Regions from separate parts of the Sphaerotilus microaerophilus genome, predicted to be linked through region 1. Evidence: predicted binding sites of a transcription regulator. Region 1 holds the regulator's gene; each other region holds the start of a gene.

Region 1 (7,404 bases):
CAGTGGCGAGGGCACGCCCTTGAAGTAGCGCACCGGGCGCAGGCAGACGTAGAGGTCGAGCTCCTGGCGCAGGGCCACGTTCAGCGAGCGGATGCCGCCGCCCACCGGCGTGGTCAGCGGGCCCTTGATGGAGACGACGTACTCGCGGATCGCCTGCACGGTCTCGTCAGGCAGCCAGACGTCCGGCCCGTACACGCGGGTGGCCTTCTCGCCGGCGTAGATCTCCATCCAGCGGATCTGGCGCTCGCCGCCGTAGGTCTTGGCCACCGCGGCGTCGACCACCTTGATCATCACCGGGGTGATGTCCACGCCGGTGCCGTCTCCTTCGATGAAGGGGATGATGGGGTGGTTCGGCACGTTGAGCGAGCCATCCGCGTTGACGGTGATCTTCTGGCCGTCCGCGGGCACCTGGATGTGTTGATACATGGGCCGGGTCCTGGGTACTTGATCTTGGGTTCTGTGGAGCGGGATCGCTCGGGCGAGCGCCAAAGATTCTAGGGGAGGGGTCAGGCACACCACGCGGCGATCGGCTCGATCACCGCGTGCGCCAGTCCCCAGCCGGCAAAGCCGCTGATCATCGCGCCGGCGAGTCGCACGGCCAGGCGGTTGCCCTGCGCGTCGGTGGCGTGCCGGCGCAGGGCGGCGGGCAGCCAGCGCAGCCAGATCGCCGGGCCGAGCAGCAGGCCCAGCGTGCTCGTGGCACCGAAGGCCAGCATCACCAGTGCGCCGTCGAGCGGCCCGGAGGCCACCGCGGCCACCAGCAGCGCGGCATGCAGCAGGCCGCAGGGCAGCACGGGCCAGAGCAGGCCGATCGCCGTGGCCTTCAGCTCGCCGGGCAGGTGCACCTTGCGGGGCAGGTCGCTGTCCTGCGGCCGCCGCCCGCGCCCGACCTGCTCGGCCCAGGCCTCGATGCTCGGCGGCAGGCGACCGCGCAGCATCAACCACAGCCCCAGCAGCAGCAGGAAGGCCTGCAGGCCGACCCAGACGGGGCGCAGCCAACCGGTGCCCTCCGACAGCGTCTGCAGCCCGGTCACCACCGTGGCAGCGAGCATCCCGGCCACCATGTAGGCGACCAGCCGGCCGACCAGCAGCCCCGCCACGGCGCGCGATGGCCTGGCGGGGTGGCACAGCCGGGCGGCAGCGGCACAGCCGGCGCCGCACATGCCGGCACAGTGCGGCACCCCGGCCACCCCCATCAGGGCGGCCGTGACCACCAGGGCAGCACTCATCGGGTCAACTCAGATCACGCGGGAGAAGCGCTCGCGGGCGCGGTCCACGCGCACGTACTTGTCGAACACCATCGCGATGTAGCGCACGAAGTACCAGCCCAGCGAGGTCAGCTCGAAGCCGTCCTGGTCGAGCTTCAGCAGGCCGGCGTCGGCGTGCTCCTGCAGCGACTCGATCTCGGCGGCGAAGTAGCTGCGCACGTCGATCAGGTGCGCCAGCGCCACCGACTCGTAGCTCAGGCGGCCGTGGCACATGATGGACATGATCACCGCGCGGCGCACCAGGTCATCGCGGCTGAGCGCGAGGCCGCGCACCACCGGCAGGCCGCCACGGCGCAGCGCGTCGTAGTAGTCGTCCAGGGTCTTGGCGTTCTGGCTGTAGGTCGGGCCGACCCGGCTGATCGCCGACACGCCCAGCGCCACCAGATCGCAGTCCGGCTGCGTGCTGTAGCCCTGGAAGTTGCGGTGCAGGCGGCCCTGGCGCTTGGCCTGCGCGAGCGGATCCTCCGGCAGTGCGAAGTGGTCCATCCCGATGTACTGGTAGCCGTGGGCGATGAAGCCGGCGATGGCCTGCGACAGCATGCCGATGCGGTCGCCGCCGGTGGGCAGGATCTCGATCGGGATGCGCCGCTGCGGCTTGAAGCGTGCTGGCAGGTGGGCGTAGCCGTACAAGGCGATGCGGTCCGGGCGCAGCCGAGCCACTTCGCTCACCGTGCGCTGGAAGCTCTCGGGGGTCTGTTTTGGCAGGCCGTAGATGAGGTCGACGTTGATCGAGTCGAAGCCCAGTGAGCGTGCCGAGGCCATCAGCGCATGCACCTGCTCGGCCGGCTGGATGCGGTGCACGGCCTTCTGAACGTCAGCATCGAAGTCCTGTACGCCGAAGGACAACCGGTTGAACCCCAGTTCGGCGAGGTGGGCCAGCCGGTCGTGCGTGACGGTGCGCGGGTCGATCTCGATCGAGTACTCGCCCTTGGGCAGCAACTGCACCCGGCTGCGCAGGGTGGCCATCAGGCCGGAGAGCTCCGCGTCGCTGAGGAAGGTCGGCGTGCCGCCGCCGAAGTGCAATTGCGACACCGGCTGCTCGCGGCCGATCACGTTGGTGACCAGATCAAGCTCGTGCGTCAGCGCCGCCAGGTAGGCCTCGGCGCGGCCGTGGTCACGGGTGACGATCTTGTTGCAGGCGCAGTAGTAGCAGACCGACTCGCAAAAGGGGATGTGGAGGTAGAGCGACAGCGGGCCGCCCGCGCCAGCCACGCCGCCGGTGGCGCGCTGCGTCAGCGCCTGCACGTACTGGTCGGGCCCGAAGGCCTCGACGAAGCGGTCCGCCGTGGGGTAGGAGGTGTAGCGCGGCCCGGGCACGTCCATGCGGCGCAGCAGGTCTTCGCTGAGTACGGGCATGCCCTCTTGGCGTGAGAGCGCACTCTGGCCCTCCACCATATCAACCGTGGTCATTTCTTCCATTCGTGCACTGTGCCCCGATGGCTGGCGTCCATATTGACATAACTCAATCTACCATCGTGCCGACGGGTCGGGGTAGACCCCGATTTGATCTGTCTCGGTCCCGCCTCGCGGGGTCCGCTGCGTGCGTTACGCACGAGCCTCGGTGCGATAATCTCTGACATGACGCAAGAAACCGCACCGCCGTCACGGCTCGAAGCCCTGAAGGTTGCCTGTTCCGCCTGCAACCTCCGCGAACTGTGTCTGCCTGTGGGGCTGACAGACGACGAGATGTTGTCGCTCGATGACATGGTCAGCACGCGGCGCAGCGTGAAGCGGGGCGAAAGTATCTTCCATGCCGGCGACCCCTTTGCCGCGCTCTATGCGGTGCGCACCGGCTTCTTCAAGACCGTGGTGTCGGCCTCCGACGGCCGCGAGCAGGTCACTGGCTTCCAGATGGCGGGTGAGTTGATCGGCCTGGATGGCATCAGCACCGACCGGCATTCCTGTGACGCCGTGGCGCTGGAGGACTCGCAGGTCTGCATGATCCCCTACGGCCAGCTGGAGTCGCTCTCGCGCGAGTTCACGCTGCTGCAGCACCAGTTCCACAAGATCATGAGCCGCGAGATCGTGCGCGACCACGGCGTGATGCTGCTGCTGGGCAGCATGCGCGCGGAGGAGCGCCTGGCGGCCTTCCTGCTGAACCTGACGCAGCGCCTGCAGGCGCGCGGCTTCTCCGCCTCGGCGCTGGTGCTGCGCATGACCCGCGAGGAGATCGGCAGCTACCTCGGCCTGAAGCTGGAGACGGTCAGCCGAACCTTCTCGAAATTCCAGGAGGAAGGCATCCTGGAGGTGAAGCAGCGCGACATCCGCATCATCGAGCAGTCTGCGCTGCAGCGCGTGGTGAACGGCACCAGCGCTTGAGTTGACCCACCCCCGCAGCGGCTCACGCCGCTCCCCCTCAAGGGGGCGCAACCACCGGACCGGCGGAACCGGATCCGCGGTCGCTGCTTGCAAAAGAAAAGACGGGTGTTGACCGAGCGGGTGGGTTACTCCGCCCGGTAGCCGAGTGAGGCGGAGATCTGCCGGGCGGTTTCGCGCAGGCGGTCCATCCAGCCTTCTTCGAGGCGATCCGCGGGAGCGGAGATGGACAGGCCGGCGATGAGGCGCGACTGGTCGTCGTAGATGGCGGCGGCCATGCAGCGCACGCCGAGTTCCAATTCCTCGTTGTCGCGTGCGATGTCGGTCTGGCGCACCCGGGCCAGTTCGCGATCCAGCAAGGCCGGGTCGGTGATGCTGTTGCGGGTGTGCCCGGCCAGGCCGGTGCGGGTGGCGTAGGCGCGCACGCGCTGCGGGTCGTCGTGCGCCAGGAAGAGCTTGCCCACCGACGTCAGGTGCAGTGGTGCGCGGCCACCCACGGCGCGCACGACCTGCATGCCTGAGCGCTCGGAGTAGGTGCGCTCGATGTAGACGATCTCGTCGCCCTGCCGTACCGACAGGTTCACCGGCTGGTGGGTGAGCTTGTGCAGCTCGCGCATCGGCCCGAGCGCGGCGTCACGCACATCCAGCCGCGCCTTCACCAGGTTGCCCAGCTCCAGCAGGCGCATGCCCAGCCGGTAGCTGCCCGCCTCGGGGCGATCCACGAAGCGGCCCACCGCCAAGTCATTCAGGATCCGGTGCGCAGTCGAGGGGTGCAGGCCGGTATGCTCGCTGATCTGCTTCAGGGACACCGGGTCCTGGTGTGCCGCCAGCACATCCAGCAGGGTGAACATGCGCTCCAGGACCTGGATGGTCGGGGTGCTGCCTTCCTTTTTCGTCATGTCGGGGATGTTGAGTCGATGATGGATTTTCGCATGGCGAAAAGAAGATGGTCGAGCTGGCTGTGTGGATATCTGTGCCGGCCGGTGGGGCGGGTGGCTCTGGCGGCTCTGGCTGCGCTGGCGAGTGGGCTGCTGCCGGCCTGGCAGGCCGCTCATGCGGGCGAGGCCACCGAGCCGCCCGCCACGGAGCGGGCACCTGCGGCCTCCGCTGCAGCGGCCTCGGCAGCACCCCTGGTGTTGCGGTGGACGAGGGTGCCCCGGGCGATCGGGCGCATCACCTCGAAGACCTTGGGCGTGGTGATCAACCAGGACGATCCGTATTCGGTCGAGGTGGGTGAGCGCTACGTCCAGCGGCGCCAGATCCCGCCCGGGCATGTGCTGCGCGTGAAGCTGCCGCGCCAGGCGAGCCTGTCTGCAGGGGATGGCGCGCAGTTGCGCGCGGCCATCGAGGCGCACTTCGGCGACGACGTCCAGGGCCTGGCGCTGGTGTGGGCGCAGCCCTACGCGGTGGAGTGCCAGTCCATCACCGCCGCGGTGTCGCTGGGGTTGGAGCCCGGGCTGTGCTCGAACACCTGTGCCAAGGCCACGGGATCGCGCTACTTCAACTCACCCAGCGGTGCGCCCTGGCGGGACCTGGGCCTGCGTCCGTCGATGTTGCTGGCCGCCGGCAGCGTGGACGCGGCCCACGCGCTGATCGAGCGTGGCATGGCGGCCGACGGCAGCCTAGGCCTGCGCGGCTCGCCGCCTGTGCATGCGTATTACATGGTCACGCGCGACGCGGCGCGCAGCGTCCGGCTGCCCCAGTACCCGCCGCCAAGCCTGCTGCGCGGTGTCGCAGTGGCCACCCATGTACAGCAAGGGGACCTGCCGGCGGGCGAGGACCGCCTGTTGCTGGTGCAGACCGGCCTGCCCACGCTCGCGGGCCTGGATCGCCTGAACTGGGCGCCGGGCGCCATGGCCGACCACCTGACCTCCTTTGGTGGGCAACTGGGCGGAGGCAGCGGCCAGACCAGCGCGCTGGCCTGGATCGATGCAGGCGCCACCGCCAGCTATGGCAGCGTCAGCGAGCCCTGCAACCACACGCAGAAGTTTCCCCACCCCCAGCTCGCGCTGCTGCACTACCTGCAGGGCAGCACGGTGCTGGAGGCCTACTGGAAGAGCGTGAAGTGGCCGCAGCAGGGGGTCTTCATCGGCGAGCCGCTGGCCGCCCCGTTTGCCCAGCGCTGAGGCTCCTTGGCGGGATTTCCGCCGCCGAGGCTGGCGCTGCTGCGGGTTTCTCCCAGGTCGCCTTTGCGGCGCGCCAAAGACCGGTGACAGGCCTGTGAAAGCCTGGCAATGCTAAATTCATGGTCTTGATTCTGTAGGTCCTTCCCGTCCCCTTCTCTGGCAACAGTCAAGCCGGGTCGCAATCCGCTAGCCGGTCCAGCCGTGTCGCGGAAGGTTGTTCAACCCATCGGAGTCCTGGATACCGGGACGCAAGGTGAGCGAAAGATGATGCAGCAACACAGGTCGAACTCGCACCTCTTCGGCGGCAATGCGCCTTATGTCGAAGAGATGTACGAGGCGTACCTCGACAACCCGGGCTCCGTGCCCGACAACTGGCGCGACTACTTCGATGCGCTGCAGAACGTTCCCGCCGTCGATGGGAGCGATTCCCGCGACGTCGCGCACGCGCCGGTCATCGAGTCCTTTGCGCAGCGTGCCAAGGCCAACGCCTTTGCCAACAAGGCCAGTTCGGCCGATCTGGCGGTCGCACGCAAGCAGGTCCACGTTCAGTCCCTGATCGCGGCCTACCGCAACGTCGGTCAGCGCTGGGCCGACCTCGATCCGCTCAAGCGCACCGAACGTCCCAAGATCCCCGAACTCGAACCGGCGTTCTACGACCTGTCCGAGTCGGACATGGACATCACCTTCTCGGCGGCGAACACCTACTTCACCAAGGCCGAGAACATGACCCTGCGCGAGATCGTGCAGGCGCTGCGGGAGACCTACTGCAGCACGATCGGCGCCGAGTTCATGCACATCACCGACCAGACGCAAAAGCGCTGGTGGCAGCAGAAACTCGAAAGCATCCGCTCCAAGCCGAGCTTCAACGCCGAACAGAAGAAGCACATCCTCGACCGCCTGACGGCTGCCGAGGGCCTGGAACGCTTCCTGCATACCAAGTACGTCGGCCAGAAGCGCTTCTCGCTCGAAGGCGGCGAGAGCTTCATCGCCGCGATGGACGAGCTGGTCCAGCGCGCCGGCGAGAAGGGCGTGCAGGAAATCGTCATCGGCATGGCCCACCGTGGCCGCCTGAACGTGCTGGTCAACACCCTGGGCAAGATGCCCGCGGACCTGTTTGCCGAGTTCGACCACACCGCGCCGGAAGACCTGCCTGCCGGTGACGTGAAGTACCACCAGGGCTTCAGCTCCGACATCGCCACTGCGGGCGGCCCGGTCCACCTGAGCCTGGCGTTCAACCCCTCGCACCTGGAAATCGTCAACCCGGTGGTCGAAGGCTCGGTGCGTGCGCGCATGGACCGCCGTGGCGACACCAAGGGCCTGCAGGTGCTGCCGGTGCTGGTGCACGGCGACTCGGCCTTCGGCGGCCAGGGCGTGAACCAGGAAACGCTGATGCTGTCGGAGACCCGCGGGTACTCCACCGGCGGCACGGTGCACCTGATCATCAACAACCAGATCGGCTTCACCACCTCCGACCCGCGCGACCTGCGCTCCACGCTGTACTGCACCGACATCGTCAAGATGATCGAGTCGCCGGTGCTGCACGTGAACGGCGACGACCCGGAGGCCGTCGTGCTGGCCACCCAGCTGGCGCTGGAATTCCGCCTGACCTTCCAGAAGGATGTCGTGGTCGACATCATCTGCTTCCGCAAGCTGGGCCACAACGAGCAGGACACCCCCGCGCTGACCCAGCCGCT
Region 2 (7,404 bases), 2.6 Mb from region 1:
GATCGCCGTGTTCGTCTGGCTGAAGCTGCCCGAGACGGTGCCACAGCGCAACCTGCGCGCCCTGCACCCGCCCACGTTGGCGGCCAACTGGCGGCGCATCCTCGTGCACCCCACCTTCCTGGCCTGGTCCAGCCTGACGGCCTGCACCTACGGCGCGCTGTTCATCTTCCTGGCCGGCTCGTCCTTCGTCTACATCGACACGCTCGGCCTCTCGCCCACGCTGTACGGCCTGGTGCTGGGCTCCAGCTCGATCTCCTACCTGATCGGCACCTTCGTCTGCCGCAGCTGGCTGGTGCGCCTGGGCATGACCGGCACCATCGGCCGCGCCAGCTATTTCACCCTGGCGGGCGGCCTGTCGATGGGCGCACTCTCGCTGGCGGGAGTGCAGGCGATCTGGGCCATTGCCCTGCCGCAGATGGCGATCGCCTTCGGCCACGGCATGCACCAGTCCTGCGGCCAGGCCGGCGCGGTAGGCCCCTTCCGCGACCAGGCCGGCACCGCCGCCGCGCTGGCCGGCTGCCTGCTCGCCACCGTGGCCTTCGGCATCGGCCGCTGGCTGGGCTGGGCAATGGACGGCACAGCCCGCCCGATGGCGCTGGGCATCGCCTTCTGGGCCACGCTGACCGCCGTGGTCGGCTGGACGCTGGTGCGCCGCCACGGCGCGCCTGGCAGCGCCCTGCCGGCGGGCGCCGCGGCCAGCCGGGGCTGATCCCCCACGGAGGCAGGCGGCGGCGGCGCTGCTCTAATCGACCACATGGATCCCCGTTGCCTCCCCGTGCTGGCCATCGCCGGCCCCACCGCCAGCGGCAAGACCGCCGCAGCCCTGGCGCTGGGCCGCGCCTGGCGCTCGGCCGGCGTGCCGGTGGAGATCGTCAGCGTCGACTCCGCGCTGGTCTACCGCGGCATGGACATCGGCACCGCCAAGCCCAGCGCCACTGAGCTGGCCGAGTTCCCGCACCACCTGATCGACCTGATCGAGCCGACGCAGGCCTACTCCGCGGCCGAGTTCGTCACCGACGCGACCCGGCGGGTCGGCGAGATCCGTGCGCGCGGCGCGCTGCCGCTGCTGGTGGGTGGCACGATGCTCTATTTCAAGGCGCTGTTCGGTGGCATGGACGCCCTGCCCTCCGCCGATGCCGCGGTGCGCGCCGCCATCGACGCGCGCGCCCGGGAGCTCGGCTGGCCGGCGCTGCACGCCGAGCTGGCGCAGGTGGACCCTGTCACCGCCGCCCGGCTGGCACCGCGCGACGCCCAGCGCATCCAGCGCGCGCTGGAGGTCTGGCAGGTCAGCGGCCAGCCGCTGTCGAGCTTCCACAGCGGCCGCTTCGACCGCGACGCCCATGCCGACCGCGCGCCGCTGGCCATCGCCGGCCTGCCCTGCCGGCTGGTCGCGCTGGAGCCCACCGACCGCGCCTGGCTGCACGCGCGCATCGCCCGGCGCTTCGAGCAGATGCTGGCCGAGGGGCTGATGGACGAGGTGCAGCGCCTGCGCCAGCGCGGCGACCTGCACCTGGATCTGCCCTCGATGCGCTGCGTCGGCTACCGCCAGGCCTGGGAACTCATGGACAGCGGGCTCGACGGCGCGGCGCCGATGGCGACGCTGGCCGAGCGCGGCATCGCCGCCACGCGCCAGCTCGCCAAGCGCCAGCTCACCTGGCTGCGCAGCCTGCCGCAGCGTGAAGTCCTGACCTGCGACGCGCCCGACGCGCTGGCTACACTGCTGGCGCGCTTCGGCCCCGCCGCTTCCGGTACGGGTGGCGCACCGGCGCCATGACCCCAGCCTCCACCGCCCCCTCCGCCGCCCTGCCCCCCTCCGCCGCATCGCCCCTGCCGCCCGGCACAGCGCCCGGCACCGCGCCCGCGCTGCTGGAGGTGCACGGCCTGGCCAAGCACTACGGCAACACCCCGGTGTTCCAGGAGGTCTACCTCAGCGTGGGCCGCGGCGAGGTGGTGGCCCTGCTGGGCGAATCCGGCGTGGGCAAGTCGACCCTGCTCAACTGCATCGCCGGGCTGGACCAGGCCGACGTCGGCACGGTGCGCATCGCCGGCCACGACGTGGGTGGCCTGAGCGAGCACGCCGCCTCGCTGCTGCGGCGCACCAAGCTGGGCTTCGTCTTCCAGGCCTTCCATGTGCTGCCGCACCTGAGCGTGGCCGACAACGTCGCCCTGCCGCTGCTGCTGCAGGGCCTGCGCGAGCGCGACGAGGTGGAGCACCGCGTGCGCGCGATGCTCGAAGCCGTCGGCCTGCCCGGCTTCGGCGCACGCCAGCCGCGCCAGCTCTCCGGCGGCCAGCTACAGCGTGTGGCGATCGCCCGCGCGCTGGTGCACCGCCCGGCGCTGATCCTGGCCGACGAGCCCACCGGCAACCTCGACCCGGCCACCGCCGCGCGCATCCTCGACCTGCTGGTCACGCAGGCGCGCGCCCAGAACGCCGCCTGCCTGATCGTCAGCCACGCGCCGGCCGCCACCGAGCGCGCCGACCGCAGCCTCTGGCTCACGCCCGAAGGCATCGAGAACCTGGCCCCCGGCGACCTGCTGCGCCACCTCGCCCAGGGCCACGGCGGCGCCACACCGCCCACGCCGCCCACAGCAGCCACGCCGCTGTCGCCACCGCCGCCACGCGATACAACTGCTGACAACTGAGGCCCGGGACCGACGCGCCCGAATTGACTCCGGTCAAGTGCGCATCGTGTGCAATCGGTCACAGTTCGCAGCTTTTCCCACCGCCTTCCCGGGATCCTCGCGCTGCGGGGCGCCGTCCGGAATCCGCCATGCCGATCGAGCTGTTCCGCCAGGGCGAGTGCCTGCGCCTGATGTTCTGCGACCTGCACAACGAGCATGGCGAGGCGGTGCAGAGCAATCAGTTCCTGCTGGTCAACGGCGACACCGGCGCGATCATCGACCCCGGCGGCAACCTCGCCTACCACCCGCTCTACCTGGGCATGGTGGAGCACTTCCCGCCCACGCGGCTGTCGGCCATCCTGGCCTCGCACGCCGACCCGGACATCATTGCTTCGCTGGACCGCTGGATGACCGGCACGCCCGCGCAGGTCTACATCTCCACGGTCTGGGAGCGCTTCGTCCCGCACTTCTGCAAGCCCGGCAAGACCGAGGGCCGCATCCTCGGCATCCCCGATGCGGGCATGCACATCCGCGTCGGCCTGGGGGACATCGTCGCGCTGCCGGCGCACTTTCTGCACGCCGAGGGCAACTTCCAGTTCTGGGACCCGTCCAGCCGCATCCTGTTCTCCGGCGACCTGGGCGTGTCGCTGGGGCTGGACCCGCGCCGGCCGATCCGCTCGCTGCGTGAGGCCATCCCCTACATGGCGCCCTTTCACCGGCGCTACATGTCCAGCAACAAGATCCTGCGGCTGTGGGCGCAGATGGTCGCCGGCCTGCCGATCGCGATGATCGCGCCGCAGCACGGCGCCCCGCTGGTCGGGCCGGCGGTGCAGGAGTTCATCGCCTGGGTGCAGACGCTGGAGTGCGGCATCGACCTGATGACGCCGGAGCACTACGCCCTCCCCGCCTGAACAGGCAGTCCACGGCCCCGGCGACGGGCGCCCGTCGCCGACCTGAGCGACACTGCAGGGCCCCGCGCCGCTGCCATGCCCCCACCGCCCAAGCCCCCCGCCGAGAACATCGTCGCCCCGCGGCCCGGGCGCACGGACGACAGCATCGACCCCACCGCCCCCACGCTGCCCACGGTCGCCCGCGCCGCCCCCGGGCGCCAGCCGCGCCTGCTGGTGACCCTGATGCTCGCGCAGTGGCGCCACCACCCGGGGCAGACCCTGCTGGCGGTGCTGGCCATCGCGCTGGGCGTGGCGCTGGCCTTTGCGGTGCACCTGATCAACGCCTCGGCGCTGGCCGAGTTCGGCCAGGCGGTGCGCGCCGTCAACGGCCAGCCCGACGCGGTGCTGCGCCCGGCCGAGGGCACCCGGCTCGACGAGGCCGCCTACCCGCGCGCCGCGCTGCATCCGCAGGTGGCGCTGGCCAGCCCGGTGCTGGAGATCGACACCCAGACCCTCGCCCCCCGCCGCGCCGATGCCGCCTCCGGCAGCGGCAGCGCACCCACCGCCCCCCGCGCCGGCCTGACCCGCGGCGCCAAGCAGGCGGTGCGGGTGCTGGGCATCGACGCACTGCGCGCCCCCGCCCTGGCCCCGGACCTGCTGCCGCGCCCGCGCGAAGGCGCCGACCGCCTCGCCCTGCTCGACCCCGACCGCGTCTTCCTCAACCCCGCCGCGCAGCGCCTATTGGGAGGCTCTGGCAGCTCGGGCGGCCTGCCCGAGGCGGTGCAGCTGCAGTCCGGTGAGCGCATGCTCTCGCTGCGCGTGGCCGGCAGCGTCGCGGCCGAGGGCCCGCCACTGGTGGTGATGGACCTGGCCGGCGCGCAGCAGCACTTCGGACACCTCGGCCAGCTGAGCCGCATCGACCTGCGCCTGGCCGCCGGCACGGACGCCACTGCGCTGCTCGATCAGCTCAACCGGGGCCAGCCCGGCGCGGCCCGGCTGCGCCTGGCGCCGGTGCAGGAAGCGGCCCAGCGCGTGTCCAACCTCTCCCGCGCCTACCGCGTCAACCTGGGCGTGCTCTCGCTGGTGGCGCTGTTCACCGGCGCCTTCCTGGTCTTCTCCGTGCAGTCGCTGGGCGTGGCCAAGCGCGTCCCGCAGTTGGCGCTGCTCGGCGTGCTGGGCATGGCCGCGCGCGAGCGGCTGCGGCTGGTGCAGGTGGAATCGCTGGCGCTGGGCGTGGTGGGCGCGCTGCTCGGGCTGGCGCTGGGCACGGCGCTCGCCGCCCTGGCGCTGCAGTGGCTGGGCGGCGACCTGGGCAGCGGCCTGATCGGTGGCCAGACCGGCGGTGGGGCCCCGCCGCTGCAGTGGTCCACCGGCGCGGCGCTGGTCTACGGCGCGCTCGGCCTGCTGGCCGCCTGGGTGGGCGGCTGGCACCCGGCCCGGCAGGCGGCGCGGCTCGCCCCGGCACTCAGCCTCAAGGGCCTGGGGCACGACGGCCGCCGCCAGCGCGGCGCCTGGCGCGGGCCGGCCCTGCTGATCGGCGGCGTGCTGCTGGCCTTCCTGCCGCCGCTGGGTGACCTGCCACTGGCGGCCTACCTGAGCGTGGCGCTGCTGCTGCTGGGCGGCATCCTCTGCGTGCCGATGGGCGTGGGCGGCCTGCTCGCGCTGCTGCGCACGCCCCTGCAGCCGGTGGCGCTGCTGGCCATCGAGCGCGCCCGCGACCAGCGCGCCACCGCCACCGTCGCCGTGGCCGGCGTGGTCGCCAGCCTGGCGCTGGCCGTGGCGATGACGGTGATGGTGGCGAGCTTCCGCGACTCGGTGACCCGCTGGCTCGACCAGGTGCTGCCCGCCGATCTCTACGCCCGCACCGCCACCGGCACCAGCCAGGCCGATGCCGCCTGGCTGGGCCCGGACTTCCTGCGCCGCGCCGCCGCCCTGCCCGGCGTGACCCGCCTGCAGGCTCAGCGCCTGCAGCCCATCTCGCTCGACCCCGACCAGCCGCCGATGGCGCTGCTGGCCCGCGAGGTCGGCCCCGGCGCCAGCGACCTGCCGCTGGTGGGCGAGCTGCTCGAAGACAGCGAGCGCCCGCTCACGGCCGACCGCAAACCCGTTCCCGCGCTCTACGCCAGCGAGACCGCGATGGCGCTGCGCGGCCTGCGCCTGGGGCAGACGCTCGACCTGCCCCTGCCCGACGGCCGCCGCCTGCGCGTCTGGCTGCGCGGCGTCTGGCGCGACTACGCCCGCCAGCAGGGCACGCTGGTGATCGACCGGCGCGACTGGCTGGCCGCCACCGGCGACACCCGCGTCAACGACCTGGCGCTCTGGCTCACCCCCGGCACCGACGCCGCCCCGGTGCGCGAGGCGCTGCGCCGCCTCGCCCCCGACCCGGCGCTGCTGGAGCTGGCCACGCCGGGCGAAATCCGCGCCACCTCGCTGCAGATCTTTGACCGCAGCTTCGCCGTCACCTACTGGCTGCAGGCGGTGGCGGTGGGCATCGGCCTGTTCGGCATCGCCGCCAGCTTCTCCGGCCAGGTGCTGGCGCGGCGGCGCGAATTCGGCGCGCTGCAGCACCTGGGTGCCAGCCGGGCGCAGGTGCTGGCGCTCGTCAGTGCCGAGGGCGCCGTGTGGACCGCCGTGGGCACCCTGCTCGGCCTGGCGCTGGGCCTGGCGGTGGCGGTGGTGCTGGTGCACGTGGTCAACCCGCAGAGCTTCCACTGGACGATGGAGCTCTCGCTGCCGCTGGGCCGCCTCGCCCTGCTCGCGCTGGCCGTGCTCGCCGCCGGCACCGGCACCGCCTGGCTGGCCGGCCGCGCCGCCGCCAGCCGGCAGATGGCGCTGGCGGTGAAGGAGGACTGGTGATGATGCGCCGCCGCGACTGGCTGGCCGCCCTGGCCGCCACCGGCTGGCTGCCCGAGCCCGCCGCCGTGCAGGGCCCCGCCGCCGCAATCGCCGAGGCCACGGACCGCCCCGGCAGCGGCCCACGCCCGCTGCGCTTTCCCGCCGACTTCGGCGCCCACCCCGGCTGGCGCACCGAGTGGTGGTACCTCACCGGCTGGCTGGCAGCGCCCGCAGCGGGCACCTCCCCGCCGGCAGCAGCCAGCGCGCCGGCCCCCGCCGGCCCGCAGCCCACGCACGGCTTCCAGCTCACCTTCTTCCGCCAGCGCACCGGGCTGGCTGCCGACTCGCGCAGCGCCTTCGCACCCCGGCAATTGATCTTCGCCCACGCCGCCGTCACCACGCTGGGCGACCTCGGCGGCAAGGCCCTGCGCCACGACCAGCGTATCGCCCGCGCCGGCCTGGGCCTGGCCGAGGCCGCGGTGGGTGACACGCGGGTGCACCTGCACGCCGGCAACCGCTGGGAGCTGGTCCGTGACGGTGGCGCCGCCGCAGGCAATGACGCCGGGGCGGCGAGGGACCCGGGCCGCGACCTCAGCCACTACCTCAGCCGCTACCGGGGCCGCATCGCCAGCCCCGCCGCGGGCTTCACGCTGGACGTGGAGCTGGCGGCCACCCAGCCGCTGCTGCTGCAGGGCCAGGCCGGCTGGTCACGCAAGGGCCCGCAGCCGGCGCAGGCCAGCTTCTATTACAGCCAGCCGCAGCTGGCCGTGCGCGCCCGCCTGGCGCTGGACGGCCAGCCCGAGCGCCCCCTGCAGGGCCGCGCCTGGCTGGACCACGAGTGGAGCGAATCCCTGCTCGACGCCGACGCGGTCGGCTGGGACTGGATCGGCATCAACTTCTTCGACGGCAGCGCCCTCACCGCCTTCCGCCTGCGCCGCCCCGACGGCCACCCGGCCGGCCCAGCGCTGTGGGCCGGCGGCTCCTGGCGCCCCGGCGCCGGCAGCACCGGCGGCCCCGCCCGCAGCTTCGCCCCCGACGCGGTGCGCTTCACCCCCCA
Region 3 (7,404 bases), 1.5 Mb from region 1:
GCTGGCCCACGCCGTGACCGGCCGCTACGCACTGGACCTGCACGACGACGACATCTACTGGTGCACCGCCGACCCGGGCTGGGTGACGGGCACCTCCTACGGGATCATCGCGCCACTGGTCTGCGGCGTGACCAGCGTGGTGGTGGAGGCCGAGTTCGACGCGCAGACTTGGTACGCGGTGCTGGAGCGCGAGCGGGTGAGCGTCTGGTACACCGCGCCCACGGCGATCCGCATGATGATGAAGCTGGGCGCCGCCGCCGTGCGCGGCTACGACCTCCGTTCGCTGCGCTTCCTGGCCAGCGTGGGCGAGCCGCTCAACCCCGAGGCGGTGGTCTGGGGCCTCGAAGCCTTCGGCCTGCCCTTCCACGACAACTGGTGGCAGACCGAGACCGGCGGGATCATGATCGCCAACCTGGCGGCAATGCCGATCCGCCCCGGCTCGATGGGCCGGCCGCTGCCGGGCATCACGGCCGCCATCGTGCGCCGGCGCAGCCCGGCCGAGGGCGGCGGCATCGAGGTGATCAACGCGCCCGACGCCACCGGCGAACTGGCGCTGCGCACGCCCTGGCCCTCGATGATGCGCGGCTACCTGCACGAGGAGGAGCGCTATCGCCAGTGCTTCGTCAACGGCTGGTACCTCAGCGGCGACCTGGCCCGGCGCGATGCGGACGGCTACTTCTGGTTCGTCGGCCGCTGCGACGACGTGATCAAGTCGGCCGGCCACCTGATCGGCCCCTTCGAGGTCGAGAGCGCGCTGATCGAGCACCCGGCCGTGGCCGAGGCCGGCGTGATCGGCATCCCCGACCCGACGGTGGGCGAGGTGGTCAAGGCCTACGTGGCGCTCAAGCCCGGCTTCGAGCCCGGCGAGGCGCTGCAGCGCGAGCTGCTCGGTCACGCCCGCAAGCGCCTGGGCGCGGCGGTGGCGCCCAAGGAGATCGCGTTTCGCGCCAACCTGCCCAAGACGCGCAGCGGCAAGATCATGCGCCGGCTGCTGAAGGCGCGCGAGCTGGGCCTGCCCGAGGGCGACCTGTCCACGCTGGAGAGCGACGAGCGATGAGCGACACCACATGGCCGGACGAGCGCCGGGCCGCTCCCAAGCCGTCCGGCGCCCCCTCGGGGGGCTGGACGCCGTACCCGGCGGACGGGGGCCCCAAACCCCATCTCGATCGCGCGCACCTGCACCGCCTCTACCGGGAGATGCTGCGCATCCGCCGCTTCGAGGCGCGCTGCGTCGAGCTCTACCAGGCGCAGAAGATCCGCGGCTTCCTGCACCTCTACGACGGCGAGGAGGCGGTCGCAGTCGGCGTGATGGCGGCGCTGGAGCCCCGCGACGCGGTGGTCGCCACCTACCGCGAGCACGGCCAGGCGCTGGCGCGCGGCGTCCCGATGGCGCCGCTGATGGCCGAGATGCTCGGCAAGGTCGAGGGCTGCTGCCGCGGGCGCGGCGGCTCGATGCACCTGTTCGACCGCAGCCGGCGCTTCTACGGCGGCAACGCCATCGTCGGCGGCGGGCTGCCGCTGGCCGCCGGCATCGCGCTGGCCGACCAGCGGCTGCGCCCGGGCGCGGTCACGGCCTGCTTCTTCGGCGAAGGCGCGGTGGGCGAAGGCGCCTTCCACGAGACCATGAACCTCGCCGAGCTGTGGCGCCTGCCCCTGCTCTTCGTCTGCGAGAACAACCTCTACGCGATGGGTGTGCCGCTGGCGAACTCGGATGCCGAAACCGACCTCTGGCGCAAGGCCGCCGCCTACCGCATGCCCGCCGAGCGGGTGGACGGCATGGACCCGGTGCAGGTCGAGGCCGCCGCGCGCCGCGCCGTCGCCCGCATCCGCGCAGGCGTGGGCCCCTTCTTCCTGGAAGTGCGCACCTACCGCTTCCGCGCCCACTCGATGTTCGACACCCAGGCCTACCGCAGCCGTGACGAGATCGACAACTGGCGGCACCGCGACCCCCTGGAACGCCTGCGCAGCTGGATGCTCGCCAACCACCAGCTCAGCGATGCCGAAGTCACTGCCATCGACCAGGAGGTGGCCCGCGAGATCGACGCCGCGGTGGCCTTCGCGGAAGCCGGCACGCTGGAGCCGGTGGAGGATCTGGAGCGCTTCGTGCTGATGGATGCCGTGGTGCAGGACGACGTCAGGGAGGTGCCGTGATGACTGCCGCCGCCACCACAGCCCTGCGCCTGACCTACCGCGAGGCCTGCCGGCAGGCCATCCGCGACGCGCTGATGCGCGACCCCCGCTGCTTCGTGATGGGCGAGGACGTGGGCCGCTACGGCGGCTGCTACGCCGTCACCAAGGGCCTGCTGGAGGAGTTCGGCCCCGAGCGCATCATCGACACACCCTTGGCAGAGAACGGCTTCACCGGCCTGGGCATCGGTGCCGCGGTGGCGGGGCTGCGGCCGATCGTCGAGATCATGACCTGCAACTTCAGCCTGCTCGCGCTGGACCAGATCATGAACAACGCCGCCACGCTGGCGCACATGACCGGCGGGCAGTTCGCCGTGCCGCTGGTGATCCGCATGGCCACCGGTGGCGGGCGGCAACTGGCCGCGCAGCATTCGCACAGCCTGGAGGGCTGGTACGCCCACATCCCCGGCCTCAAGGTGCTGGTGCCCGCCACGGTGGAGGACGCGCGCCACATGCTCGCCGCCGCGCTGGCCGACCCCAACCCGGTGCTGATCTTCGAGCACGTGGTGCTCTACAACGCCGAGGGCGAGCTCGATGCCGCCGTCACGGCGGTGGACATCGCGCGCGCCAAGGTCCGCCGCCCCGGGCGCGACGTCAGCCTGGTCACCTACGGCAACAGCCTGCCGAAGTGCCTGGCCGCGGCCGAGCGGCTCGCCGTCGACGGCATCGACGCCGAGGTGATCGACCTGCGCGTGCTGCGCCCGCTGGACATGACCACCGTCATCGAGTCGGTCACCCGCACCCGGCGGGTGGTGATCGTCGACGAGGGTTGGAAGAGCGGCTCGATCTCCGCCGAGATCGCCGCCCGGCTGGCCGAGGACGCACTCTACGAATTGGACGCACCGATCCGCCGCGTCTGTAGCCGCGAGGTGCCGGTGCCCTACGCCGCCCACCTGGAAGAGGCCGCGCTGCCGAGCACCGACGGCATCGTCGCAGCAGCCCGCGCCCTGGTCCGCCCGGCCGCCCCCGGGGCGGGAGCCTGACCGTGGCCGACTTTCTGATGCCCGCGCTGGGGGCCGACATGGAGACCGGCACCGTGGTCGAGTGGCAGGTGCGGCCCGGCGACCGGGTCAAGTCCGGTGACATCGTCGCGGTGGTGGAGACGCACAAGGGCGCGATCGACGTGGAGTGCTTCCTCGACGGCGTGATCGACCACCTCGCCCCGATCGGCCAGGCCCTGCCGGTGGGCGCCGTGCTGGCGCAGGTGCGGCGCGAGGGTGAGCCCCAACTCGACAACGCCGCTGCAGCGCCCCCCGCGCCCGGCTCGGCGACGCAACCGGCTGCTGCGAGCGCGCCCGTGCCTGCGGCGGCCCCCGTCACCACGGCGCGCGACGCCCCGGTGCCCCCCACCACCCGCGCCAAGGTCAGCCCGGCAGCCCGGCGCCGCGCGGCCGAGCTGGGCCTCGCCGCCGAGGGCCTGGCCGGCAGCGGCGCCGATGGGGCCGTGACGCTGGCCGATGTCGAAGCGGCTGCGGCGGCCCGGTCGGCCTTGCCGCCACCAGCGCCTGCACCCCGTCCGGCCCGCGGCGACTTCGACCCCGCACAGATGCGCCGCGCCATCGCCGCGGCGATGGGCCGCTCCAAGCGCGAGATCCCGCACTACTACCTGGGCAGCACGGTGGACTTCGCGGCCGCCAGCGCCTGGCTCACGGCCTACAACGCCGAGCGGCTGCCGGCCGAGCGCCTGCTACCGGCGGTGCTGCTGCTCAAGGCCTGCGCGCTGGCCCTGGCCGAGCTGCCGCAGCTCAACGGCTTCTACGACCAGGACGCCTTCCGCCCCGGCGCGGGCGTGCACCTCGGCTGGGCCATCTCGCTGCGCGGCGGCGGGCTGGTCGCGCCGGCCATCCACCATGCCGACCGCCTGAGCCTGCCCGAGCTGATGGACGCCCTGCGTGACCTGGTGCAGCGCGCCCGCAGCGGCGGTCTGCGCAGTTCCGAACTGACCGACCCCACCTGCACCGTCACCAGCCTGGGCGAGCGCGGCGCGGAGAGCGTCTGGGGTGTGATTTACCCGCCGCAGGTGGCCATCGTCGGCTTCGGCCGCGTGGTCGAGCGGCCCTGGGTGGTGGCCGGCCAGGTCCTGCCGCGCCCGCTGGTGCAGCTCACCCTGGCCGCCGACCACCGCGCCAGCGACGGCCACCTCGGCGGCCAGCTGCTCGCTGCCATTGACCGCGCCCTGCAGGCCCCGGACCGCCTCTGATCCCCATCGACTTTCACGATCCCCACCGAACCCCGCGGAGTGCCGCCATGACCCCCTCCGAAGTCCGCTCGCTGGTCGCCGATGTGCTGGCCGGCATCGCCCCCGAGGCCGATCTCGCCAGCGTCGCAGAGCATGAAGACCTGCGCGAGGCGCTCGACCTCGACTCGATGGACTTCATGAACCTCGTCATCGGCCTGAGCCAGCGCAGCGGCCGCAACATCCCGGATGCGGACGTGCCGAAGCTGTTCACGCTGAAGGGGCTGGTGGGCTACCTCGCCGGCTGAGCGACGGCCAGCGCCACGCAGCCCGCCGACCGGGAACGAAAAAGGGCCCGCCAAAGCGGGCCCCAAAAAGCAAGGGACGGGACTCTCGACAGCCGCTCAGACCGCCGGCTCCATCAGCATCAGTCCGGAGGCGGTGTTGGAGATGGGGATGTGGTAGTTGCGGAACACGTCCTTGACCTTGGCGCCCAGCGTGGCGCGGGTGGCCAGCCACATCAGCAGCTCGATGCCCTGGGTGCCGGTCTTTTCGACCAGCTCGTGGCCGCTGAACTGGGTGGCCCACTGCGGGTCGTCGCCGACCAGGCTGTCCATGAACTTCAGGTCGAAGTCCTTGTTGATGAAGCCGGCGCGCTCGCCGTCGAGCTGGTGGCTCAGGCCGCCGGTGCCGAGGATCAGCACCTTTTCATCACCGGCCCAGCTGGCCACGGCGCGGCCGATGGCTTCGCCCAGCTTCCAGCAGCGCTTGGCGCTGGGCACGGGGGCCTGCACGGTGTTGATGCACACGGGCACCACGGTGACAGGCCACTTCTGGTCCGGCCAGAGCAGCGCCATCGGCAGGGTGAAGGCGTGGTCGACCAGCATCTCCTGGCAGGTGGTGAGGTCGAACTCCTCCTCCACCAGCGACTCGATGAGGTGCCAGGACAGCGGCTGGTTGCCGGTGAAGGGCGGCAGGCTCGGGATGCCCCAGCCTTCGTCGGCGTTGACGTAGGTGGGCGCGGCACCGACGGAGAAGGTCGGCATCTTGTCGAGGAAGAAGTTCAGGCCGTGGTCGTTGTAAATGACGACGACGACGTCGGGCTTGTGGTCCCCGAGCCATTGGCGGATGGGGTTGAAGCCGTCGAAGAAGGGCTTCCAGTACGGATCCTGCTGCTTGCCCTTGGCGATGGCACCGCCGATGGCGGGCACGTGCGAAGTGGTGACGGCACCGATGATCTTTGCCATGTGAATCTCTCCGGGTTCTGAGTTTGGGGGGAGGGGCTCAGCCCCGGGCGGCCACGAGCTTGGCCTTGAACTCATCCTTGGTCATGCCGGTCTGCTGGGCACCGATGTCCTGCATGTCCAGCCCGAAAATGCCGGCGAACTTGGCCAGGTAGTAGGCGTTGCCCCCCGCGGCAATGAGCTGCAGCACGTTCTTGGCGCGGATGGCGGCGGCCTGCTGCTCGTTCAGGCCGTACTGGGCCATGTAGCCTTCCTCGTCGGCGAGGAAGGCATCGCGGTTGGCCTTTTCGTTGAAGGAAAAGCACATCTTGTTCAGCGCATAGCCTTTCATGGCCTGCTCGCCGTCGAAGATCACGGTGCCGGGAATCTGGGGCTTGGTGCTCACGCGGGTCTCCTCTAACTCTTGTCGCAGATCAAGCGCGAAAACGCTTGGGCAAGGCCTCCAGTATTGGGCGCATCATCATTGAGAAAAACCCCTTTCAATCGATGTGATCCATGAGCCGTTTCGATCGATCAGCCGATGCCGGCACCGCCCCGCGGCCCGCCCACCTGGACCTGGACGGCCACCTGCTGCAGCTGCTGCTGGCGGTGCACGAGGAGGGCTCGATCACCCGCGCCGCGCAGCGCCTGGGCGTGACGCAGTCGGCGGTCAGCCACCTGCTGGACAAGCTGCGCGGCATCGTCGGCGACCCGCTGTTCGTCAAGTCCGGCCGCGGCATCGTCCCCACCGCGCAGGCCGAGCGGCTGGCGCAGCGCGCCCGGGGCCTGCTCGACGAGCTGCGCGATTTCAGCCTGGCGGCGGGCTTCGAGCCGGCGCGGCTGAGCGAGGTGGTCACCATCGCCGCCAACGACCTGCAGCGCGACCTGCTGCTGCCCGCGCTGCTGCGCCGCCTGCGCCAGGTGGCGCCCGGCGTGACGCTGCGGGTGATCCCGTCCGGCGCGCCGGAACCGGCCATGCTGCGCGACCGCACCTGCCAGCTCGTCATCACGCCGCGCCCGCCGGAGGGCAGCGACATCCTGCAGAAGCGCCTGTTCGAGGACCGCTACCGCGTGTTCTACGACGCCAGCGTGCGCAGTGCGCCCGACGATGCGGCGGAGTACCTCGCGGCCGAGCACGTCACCGTGCTCTACGAGCCGCGGCGCAGCCTAGACATCGACCTCTGGCTGGCTGCGCAGGGCGTGCAGCGCCGCATCGTCGCCACCGTGCCGGGCATGGCCGGGCTGGGCGCCATGCTGCGCGGCGGGCCCTGGCTGGCCACCGCGCCCTCCCTGCTGGCACGCGGCGCACTGCAGGGCCTGGCCTGGGCCGAGGTGCCCCTGCCCACGCCGACCATGCCGATGTACCTGGTCTGGCACCAACGCCACCAGGCCGACCCGGCCCAGCGCTGGCTGCGCGAGCAGCTGGAAGCCGTGGTGGCTGAGGCGGGGCTGGCTGGCGCGGCATCCCGGTCGCAGCCGCCGCTGCCCTGAGCCGAGCGGACAAGGGCGTCAGCCCACGCCCTGCGCGGCCCGATAGGCGCGCGGGCTCAGGCCGGTCAGGCGCTTGAAGAAGCGACAGAAGTAGGCCGGGTCCTCGAACCCCAGCTCGAAGCCCAGCCGCGACACGGGCACCGCCACGTGCACCAGGCGGCGGCAGGCCTCGCGCGCCAGCCGGGCGTGCAGCAGCGCCTGGGCGTTCTGCCCGGTTTCGGCGCGCACCATGCGGTTGAGCCGCTCGGTGGACAGGCCCAGCCGCTCGGCATAGCGCGACACCGGCCAGTGCTCCAGGTAGTGCGACTCCATCAGCACCACCCAGCG
Region 4 (7,404 bases), 2.4 Mb from region 1:
CGAGGTGAGGCTCAGGAGGTCACGAGGACAGGGCCTGCGCGCTGCGGCGGATCTGGCGCTCGCCGACCAGGCGCTGGATCAGCGCGATGGACAGCCCCATCGCCGCCACCAGCGCCGCACTGGCGATGATGGCCAGGCCGTACTGGGCGCTCTCGGCGCGCTCGATGACCCACACCGTCACCGGCGTGAACTCCGGCGTCGCCAGGAAGACCACCGGCGACAGCGAGGTGGCCGCACGCACCAGCGACACCACCAGTGCCACCACCAGCGCCGGCTTGAGCAGCGGCAGCAGCGCGCGCCTGAGCGCCGGCCAGGGCGCGTGGCGCAGCGTGGCGGCCGCCTCCTCCAGCGAGGCGTCCACCTGCGCCAGCGCGGCGCTGCCGGCGCGCATCGCCACCGGCAGGTCGCGGAAAATGAAGCAGGCGATCAGCACGCCCAGCGTGCCGGTCAGCTCAATGGGCGGCAGGTTGAAGGCGCCGATGTAGGCCAGGCCCACCACCGTGCCGGGGATCGCGAAGGTCAGCAGCACGGTGAACTCCAGCAGCCGCCGGCCGGCGAAGCGCCGCCGCTCGATCAGCCAGGCCAGCGCCAGCCCGCCGAGTGCGGTGAAGGGCGCCGCCAGCCCCGCCGCCCAGAGCGTGGTGAACAGCGGCTTCCAGGCCGCGCCGGACCAGACCAGCCCCAGCTCGCCGCGCTCCAGGCCGAAGGCCTCGCGCAGGTGCTGCAGCGTGGGCGTGTGGTCCAGCCCCACCTGCTTGACGAAGCCGGCGGCCAGCACCGTGCCGTAGACCGCCACCGTCAGCGCCAGCCAGCCCAGCGTCAGCCCGGTGACGCCGCGCGCCAGCCCGGCGGGCAGCGCGGTGGTCAGCGCGCCATCGGCCTTGCCGGCGATCGTCGTGTACTGCGCCCGCGCCAGCCCCACCGTCTGGAGGATGAAGACCGTCGCCGTCATCGCCAGCAGCAGCAGGCCGAGTGCGGCGGCGCGGCCAGCGTCCTGCTGTGCGCCCACCAGCGCGAAGTAGATCTGCGTGGACAGCACCTCGATCTGCCCGCCCAGCAGCGCCGGGTTGCCGAAGTCGGCCATGCTCTCCACCATCGCCAGCAGGAAGGCGTTGGCCAGCCCCGGCGCGCACAGCGGCAGCGTGACGCGGCGGAACACCATCGCCGGCGGCGCGCGCAGCGTGCCCGCGGCCTGCTCGATCGACGGCGCGATGCCCTGCAGCGTGCCGCGCAGCATCAGGAAGGCCACCGGCGTGAAAGCCATCGTCTGCGCCAGCAGCAGCCCCGGCCAGCCATAGACCCAGCGCGACGCGGGAATCGCGAAGGCCCAGTCCAGGAACTGGGTGACGGCGCCGTGCCGGCCGAACAGCAGGATGATCGACAGGCCGACGACGAAGGGCGGCGTCACCACCGGCAGCACCGCCAGCAGGCCCACCGCCTTCCAGCGGCCCAGCCGGGTGCGCTCGGCCGCCAGCGCCAGGCCAAAGCCCAGCAGCGTCGAGGCGGCCGCCGCCGCCAGTGCCAGCAGCAGCGTGTTGGCCACCACGCCCAGCGAGGCGCCCGGCCCGTGCCAGAGCTCCGGACTCGCCAGGCGCTGCAGCAGCGCGGCGGGCGCCCAGTGCGCGTCGGCGCCCTGGCCCTCGCGCAGGGCGGAGGCCAGCATGCCGCCCACCGGCCAGGCGATGAAGGTGGCCACCGCCACCCCGCCGACCAGCGCCAGCGCGGCGGCAAAGCGGTCCCCGCGGAAGGCCCCGCGCGCCGCCAGCGCCTGCGCCAGCAGCAGCAGCGCGCCCAGCACCGTGGCCAGCGCCCCGGCGCCCAGGCCGTGCTGGCGCCAGCCGGCCTCGCGGATCGCGTCCTGCCAGCCCTGCACCACCTCGGGCCCGAACCAGCCGCCCAGCAGCGCGCGCGCGCCCGGCAGCAGGCCGCGCGGGCCGATCACCAGGCCCTGCGCCAGCAGCGCCCCCAGCAGCGCCAGCGTCAACCCGATCAGCCCGATCAGCGCCGCGCCGGCCCAGCGGGAGCCCGCTCCGCCCGCAGCCCGCGCGGCCAGGCGGCCGGTCGCCGCCGCCCAGCCCGCCGTCATCACCAGCAGCAGCGCCACCGGCAGCAGCCAGGGCATCGCGCCCGACAGCGCCAGCAGCAGCGGCTGTGCGCCCTCACCCGGCCAGGCGGCCCAGGTCGCGGCGCGCCACCAGCCCGCCTCGGTGACGTGCCAGGGCAGCAGCAGGCCGGCGGCCAGACACAGGGCCGGCGCCGGGCCGATTGGCGAGGGGGTGCGGGTCATGGGTGGACAGAACGCCGCGGTGTTCCTCCCTCCCCCTGGCAGGGGGAGGGTCGGGGAGGGAGTCGAGCCCCCGACCGCAACGGTGCCCTCAGGCTCGACTCCACCCCAACCCTCCCCTGCCAGGGGAGGGAGCCGGAGCGCTCTGGCGATCCGCTCACTTCGCCCCGGCGCGGAAGACCTCCGCGTCCCACTTCGTCAGCAGGCGCTTGCGCTCGGCGGCGGCGCCGTACTTGCCGAAGTCGTAGGCGATCAGCTTGATCTTCTTCACGTCCGGCGACTTCGGGTGGATCGCGCCGCCCTTGTTCGACGGCAGCTGGTAGCTCTCGCCCTTGAGCGCCGTGGCCTGGCCTTCGACCGACAGCGCGAAGTCGTAGAAGCGCTTGGCCGCGGCCAGGTTGCGCGCGCCGTCGACGATGGACATCTACCCGATCTCGTAGCCCGTGCCCTCGCAGGGCGCCACGTTCACCACCGGGAAGCCGCGCTGCGCGTTCATCACCCCGTCGTGCAGAAAGGTGATCGCGATGCCCGTCTCGCCCCGCGCCGCCGCCATGCCCGGCGCCGGGCCCTGCTTGGTGTACTGGTTGATGCTGGGGTGCAGCTTCTTCATGAACTCGAAGGCACGGTCCTCGCCCCAGAGCTGCACCCAGGTCGCCAGGCTCGTGTAGGCCGTGCCCGAGGAGTTCGGGTTGGCCATCTGGATCTCGCCTTTGTATTCGGGCTTGAGCAGGTCGGCCCAGCAGGCCGGCGGCTTCAGGCCCTTCTTGGCCAGCACCTCCTGGTTGTAGACCAGCCCGATCACGCCCAGGTAGATGCCCACCGTGCGCCCGCCGGCGCGCTTGTACTGCTCCACCGCCCAGGGCTGCAGCTGCGCCAGCATGGGGCTGTCGATCTTCATCGTCAGCTTTTCCTCGGCCGCCTGCAGGTGCGGGTCGCCGGTGCCGCCCCACCAGAGGTCGACCTTGGGGTTGTCGGCCTCGGCCTTGAGCTGGGCGTAGGCCTCGCCGGTGCCCTTGCGCGTGAAGGCGATCTGCACGCCCGTCTTGCGCTGGAAGTCCGCCGCGATCACCTGGCACCACTCCTGGTTGGCGGTGCACAGCATGTTGAGCTTTTCCTGCGCCAGCGCCGCGCCGGGCAGCACGGCGGCGAGCAGCAGCCCCAGCGCGCCTGGGCCGGCGCAAGCGGACAGGGTGGACAGGCGGGTGCAGGTGGACATGGCAACACCGGGTGGCAGTGAGACGAGCAATGTAACGCTCCACGCCGGCCCGCCAGTGGCCATGCCGCATCACTTTCCAGCGTGCAGTGCATCACATTTTTTCCACTTTGAGGGCCTAGACTGGCTGCCTTACCCCTTGGAGAGAGAGGACTCTGGAATGCACGCGAATCAAGCCCGGCCCAACACCCCCTCAACCCGCCGTGCGTGGCTGACCTGGCTCGGCGCGGGTGGCGTGGGCGCCCTGGTCCTGCCCGGCTGTGGCAGCAAGCGGCGTGCGGCCAACGCGGAACCAGTGCCAGAGCCGAAAAGCCAGAACGGCATCCGCATCAAGCAGATCAACAACGGCACGCAGATCACCGGCGACGAGAGCCTGCTGTTCGACACCGGCAAGGCCACCATCAAGCCCGGCGGCCTGCTGTTCCTGGACAAGCTGGCGCGGGCGCTGCGCGACAAGCCGCAGGCGAACGTGCTGGTCGAGGGGCACACCGACAACGTCGGCTCGGCGCAGCTCAATGACAGCCTGTCCGAGCGCCGTGCGCTGGCGGTGCGCCAGGCGCTGATCGACCGCAACATCGCCGCCAGCCGCATGTCCGCACGCGGGCTGGGCATGAGCAAGCCCATTGCCGACAACGGCACGCCGGAAGGCCGGGCCACCAACCGGCGCACCGAGATCTTCGTGATCGGCGAGTCGATCAGCAGCCTGGACTGAACCGCAACCGACAGCGGCTATTCGGCGAACAGCTTGAAAAGGCCGCGCAGCGAGAGCAGGTGGCCGGGGTTGCTGGTCTCGTCGAGCACGCCGCTCATGCGTCGCAGCAGGCGCGGGCTGCGCCGGGCGCGCCAGATCACCAGATCAGCCAGCCAGGGGTGGCGATTGACGCCGTTGGCGCGCTCGTAGAGCGCAAAGCGCGGCTGCAGGCGACGCACGCCGGCCCCGTAGTCGGCACAGACCGCGGCGTCGTTCGCGCCGGCCCGGCGGCCGCGCAGCAGGGCATCAGCCGCCAGCAGGCCGGTTTCCAGCGCCTTGCCGATGCCCTCGCCGGTGAAGTCGTAGGTCGAACCGATGGCCTCGCCGGTGGCCAGCAGGCCGGGTCGCCCGGTTTCGGCACCGCCCAGCGTGCAGCGCAGCGGTGCGCCCTTGAGTTCGCCGACGAACTCGCCGCCGTCCATCAAGGCTTTCGCAGGGGCGTAGACACGGGTGAAGGCGTCGAAGACCTCGCGCAGGTTGGCGTCCGCCGCGACGCTGCGGCCGTCGCCCCGGGTGTCGAAGAAGGCGCCCACGCCGATGTTGAACGTGGCGTCACCTACCGGGAAGATCCAGCCGTAGCCCGGGCGCAGGTCGCGGTGCCAGACCACGTCCATCGTGCGCTGGTTCGCCACCACGGCCGGGTTGCGCACGTAGCCACGCAGAGCGATGCCGCTGGGCGTGCGCCGGGTGCACAGCCCGGCCGCGAGCATCGGCGGCATCGCCGCGCCGGTGGCCAGCACCACCCAGTCGGCACGCAGCTCGTGCAGCGCGCCGGCATGGCGCAGGCGCGCACCGACCACCCGGGCGCCGCCCCCGTGGGTCGCAGGCGCCTCGTCCTCGATCAGGCCCTCGAACTTCACCGGCGTCAGGCAGTGCGCGCCGCGGGCGATGGCGTGGCGCTGCAGCAGCCAGTCGAGCTGCCGGCGCGGCAGCACCGCCAGGCGGCCGGGCACGTCCACCTGCCCGCCGCTGGGGCCGACGCAGCGCACGTGGCTGACGTGGCAGGCCTGCGCCATCACCTGGTCGAGCAGGCCCAGGCGGGCCAGGGCGTGGTGGGCGTCCGGGATCAGGCCATCGCCACAGACCTTCTCGCGCGGGAAGTCCTGCTGGTCGATCAGCCACACGTCCACGCCGGCCTCGGCCAGCACCGTGGCACAGGCGCTGCCGGCCGGGCCGGAGCCGACCACCAGCACCTCACAACGCGCAGGCAGGGCCACCGGGGTCGCCGGGGCGGTCGGGTCGGCCAGCGGTGCTGTGGTCGAGGGGGGCGGAGTGGCACTCATGGGATGGGCAGGGGCACCGCAAAAAAGGCGCCGCAGGGTGCGGCTCGGAGCATTCTAGGGAGCACACTGCCAGCGACCGGGCGTTGACACCTGTCAATCCAGGGGGAGTCCGACGGTGTCACGATGCGGTCAAGCAAGTCCCCCGTCCCAACCGCCACAGGAGATCCGGATGAATGCGCCCCTGGACACCACCCAGCGCGACGCACTGCGCAGCGAGTTGCTGAAGCGCCGTGAAGCCCTGCTGGGCACGCTCGCCCTGCATCAGGACGGCGCCTCGCGCGTGCAGCACGCCCGCGACCTGTTGCTGCAGGACGGCGACGACGGCCCGCAGCGCGACGCCGATCGCGAGGTGGACCTGGCCTTCACCGACCACGAGCGCCACGAGCTGGCCGAGATCGGCGCGGCCCTCAAGCGCCTGGACGACGACGATTACGGCATGTGTGCGGACTGCGGCAGCGAAATTCCGCTGGCGCGGCTGAAGGTGCAGCCCCAGGCGCTGCGCTGCGTGGCCTGCGAGAGCAGCCAGGAGAGCCGCCGCGGGGGCGTGCCGCATGCGCTGATGTGAGCGCCCAACGGCGCGGCCACGCCGCGCTGGCCTGACGTACGCGCACCCCGACAATCGGCCCTCATGAGAGGGCCGTTGTGTTTCTGGGTGTCCTGCGTGGCGATGCTGGTCGCGGCGACGGCACCATTGTCATCCCCGGCGATGCCGGTTTCCAGCAACGTCGCGACGGAAGTCGCCCTGGCGACCGCCGGGGGGCCCCTGCCTGCTGCCCGGCGCCCGCGCATCGGCCTGGTGCTGTCGGGCGGCGGTGCGCGCGGGCTGGCGCACGTGGGCGTGCTGAAGGTGCTGGAGCGCGAGCGCATCCCGGTGGACGTGATTGCCGGCACGTCGATGGGCGCCATCATCGGCGGCCTCTATGCCAGCGGGATGAGCGCTGCCGACCTGGAGCGCGAGCTGCTCGGGCTGGACTGGGACGCACTGTTCGCCAGCCGCATCCGCCGCGAGAGCCTGAGCCAGCGCCGCAAGGAGGAGGATTTCGAGATCGCCCCCGCGGTGGAAGTGGGCCTGCGCCGCGAGACCGGCGAGCCGATGCTGCCGCTGGGCTCGGTGTCCAGCCGCGGGCTGGAGCTGCTGCTACGCCGCTACACGCTGCCGGTGCGGCGCACGCCGGACTTCGACGCGCTGCCGATCCCCTTCCGCGCCGTGGCCACCAACATGGAAACGGGCCAGGCGGTGGTCTTCCGCGACGGCGACCTGGCGCAGGCGCTGCGCGCCAGCATGTCGGTGCCGGGCGTCTTCCCGCCCAGCGAGGTGAACGGGCACATCCTGGGCGACGGTGGGTTGGTGGACAACCTGCCGGTGGACGTGGCGCGCGCGATGGGCGCGGACGTGGTGATCGCCGTCAACATCGGCACCCCGCTGGCGGCGCGCGACACGCTGGGCACGGTGGTCGGGCTCACCGCCCAGATGATCAACATCCTGACCGAGCAGAACGTGCAGCGCTCGCTGGCCAGCCTGCGCCCCGAACACGACCTGCTGATCGCGCCCGACCTGGGGCGGCTCAGCTCGGGCGACTTCGGCCGGGCCGGCGAGCTGATCGGCCTGGGCGAGCGCCACGCCGCCAGCCTGAGTCGCGCGCTGCAACGCCTGGCGCTGGACGAGCCGGCCTGGGCCACGCACACGGCCCGGCTGGCCGCCGCGCGCCGCGACCCGATGCCACCGCGGTCGATCACCTCGCTGCGCTTCGAGGGCAGCGAGATCAGCCAGCCGGAGCACTTCGCCGGCATCCTGATCAGCCAGCCGGGCCGGCCCTTCGAGATCGGTGCCGCGGAGCGCGACAGCCGCGCCCTGGCCTCCACCGGCGACTAC

The links. The regulator FNR, encoded in region 1, switches genes on or off when oxygen is low (the NO sensors DNR and NnrR bind a similar motif). The targets are predictions, from matches to a motif close to TTGATNNNNATCAA.
Region 2: a site for FNR is predicted at 2,667-2,680, ahead of NGK70_RS21635 (oxygen-binding di-iron domain-containing protein). Genes of this name have one in related genera too.
Region 3: a site for FNR is predicted at 6,011-6,024, ahead of NGK70_RS04085 (protocatechuate 4,5-dioxygenase subunit alpha). Genes of this name have one in related genera too.
Region 4: a site for FNR is predicted at 5,615-5,628, ahead of NGK70_RS00495 (TraR/DksA family transcriptional regulator). Genes of this name have one in related genera too.

What each region holds. Positions count from the first base shown of each region.
Region 1 covers NZ_AP025730.1:2,473,021-2,480,424, forward strand. The annotation lists gene icd (NADP-dependent isocitrate dehydrogenase) at 1-426, opposite strand, end outside; gene NGK70_RS10720 (urease accessory protein UreH domain-containing protein) at 507-1,229, opposite strand; gene hemN (oxygen-independent coproporphyrinogen III oxidase) at 1,239-2,624, opposite strand; gene fnr (fumarate/nitrate reduction transcriptional regulator Fnr) at 2,847-3,587, shown strand; gene NGK70_RS10735 (IclR family transcriptional regulator) at 3,713-4,483, opposite strand; gene NGK70_RS10740 (TIGR03790 family protein) at 4,517-5,710, shown strand; gene NGK70_RS10745 (2-oxoglutarate dehydrogenase E1 component) at 5,975-7,404, shown strand, end outside.
Region 2 covers NZ_AP025730.1:5,049,592-5,056,995, forward strand. The annotation lists gene NGK70_RS21620 (multidrug effflux MFS transporter) at 1-709, shown strand, start outside; gene miaA (tRNA (adenosine(37)-N6)-dimethylallyltransferase MiaA) at 755-1,774, shown strand; gene NGK70_RS21630 (ABC transporter ATP-binding protein) at 1,864-2,643, shown strand; gene NGK70_RS21635 (oxygen-binding di-iron domain-containing protein) at 2,772-3,533, shown strand; gene NGK70_RS21640 (FtsX-like permease family protein) at 3,756-6,368, shown strand; gene NGK70_RS21645 (lipocalin-like domain-containing protein) at 6,368-7,404, shown strand, end outside.
Region 3 covers NZ_AP025730.1:934,354-941,757, reverse strand. The annotation lists gene acsA (acetate--CoA ligase) at 1-1,057, shown strand, start outside; gene pdhA (pyruvate dehydrogenase (acetyl-transferring) E1 component subunit alpha) at 1,054-2,151, shown strand; gene NGK70_RS04105 (alpha-ketoacid dehydrogenase subunit beta) at 2,151-3,170, shown strand; gene NGK70_RS04100 (dihydrolipoamide acetyltransferase family protein) at 3,173-4,387, shown strand; gene NGK70_RS04095 (acyl carrier protein) at 4,435-4,671, shown strand; gene NGK70_RS04090 (class III extradiol dioxygenase family protein) at 4,768-5,610, opposite strand; gene NGK70_RS04085 (protocatechuate 4,5-dioxygenase subunit alpha) at 5,648-5,992, opposite strand; gene NGK70_RS04080 (LysR family transcriptional regulator) at 6,103-7,077, shown strand; gene NGK70_RS04075 (helix-turn-helix domain-containing protein) at 7,096-7,404, opposite strand, start outside.
Region 4 covers NZ_AP025730.1:102,927-110,330, forward strand. The annotation lists gene NGK70_RS00470 (ABC transporter permease) at 20-2,287, opposite strand; partial or broken gene NGK70_RS00480 (ABC transporter substrate-binding protein) at 2,442-3,500, opposite strand; gene NGK70_RS00485 (OmpA family protein) at 3,658-4,209, shown strand; gene NGK70_RS00490 (NAD(P)/FAD-dependent oxidoreductase) at 4,227-5,531, opposite strand; gene NGK70_RS00495 (TraR/DksA family transcriptional regulator) at 5,701-6,096, shown strand; gene NGK70_RS00500 (patatin-like phospholipase family protein) at 6,238-7,404, shown strand, end outside.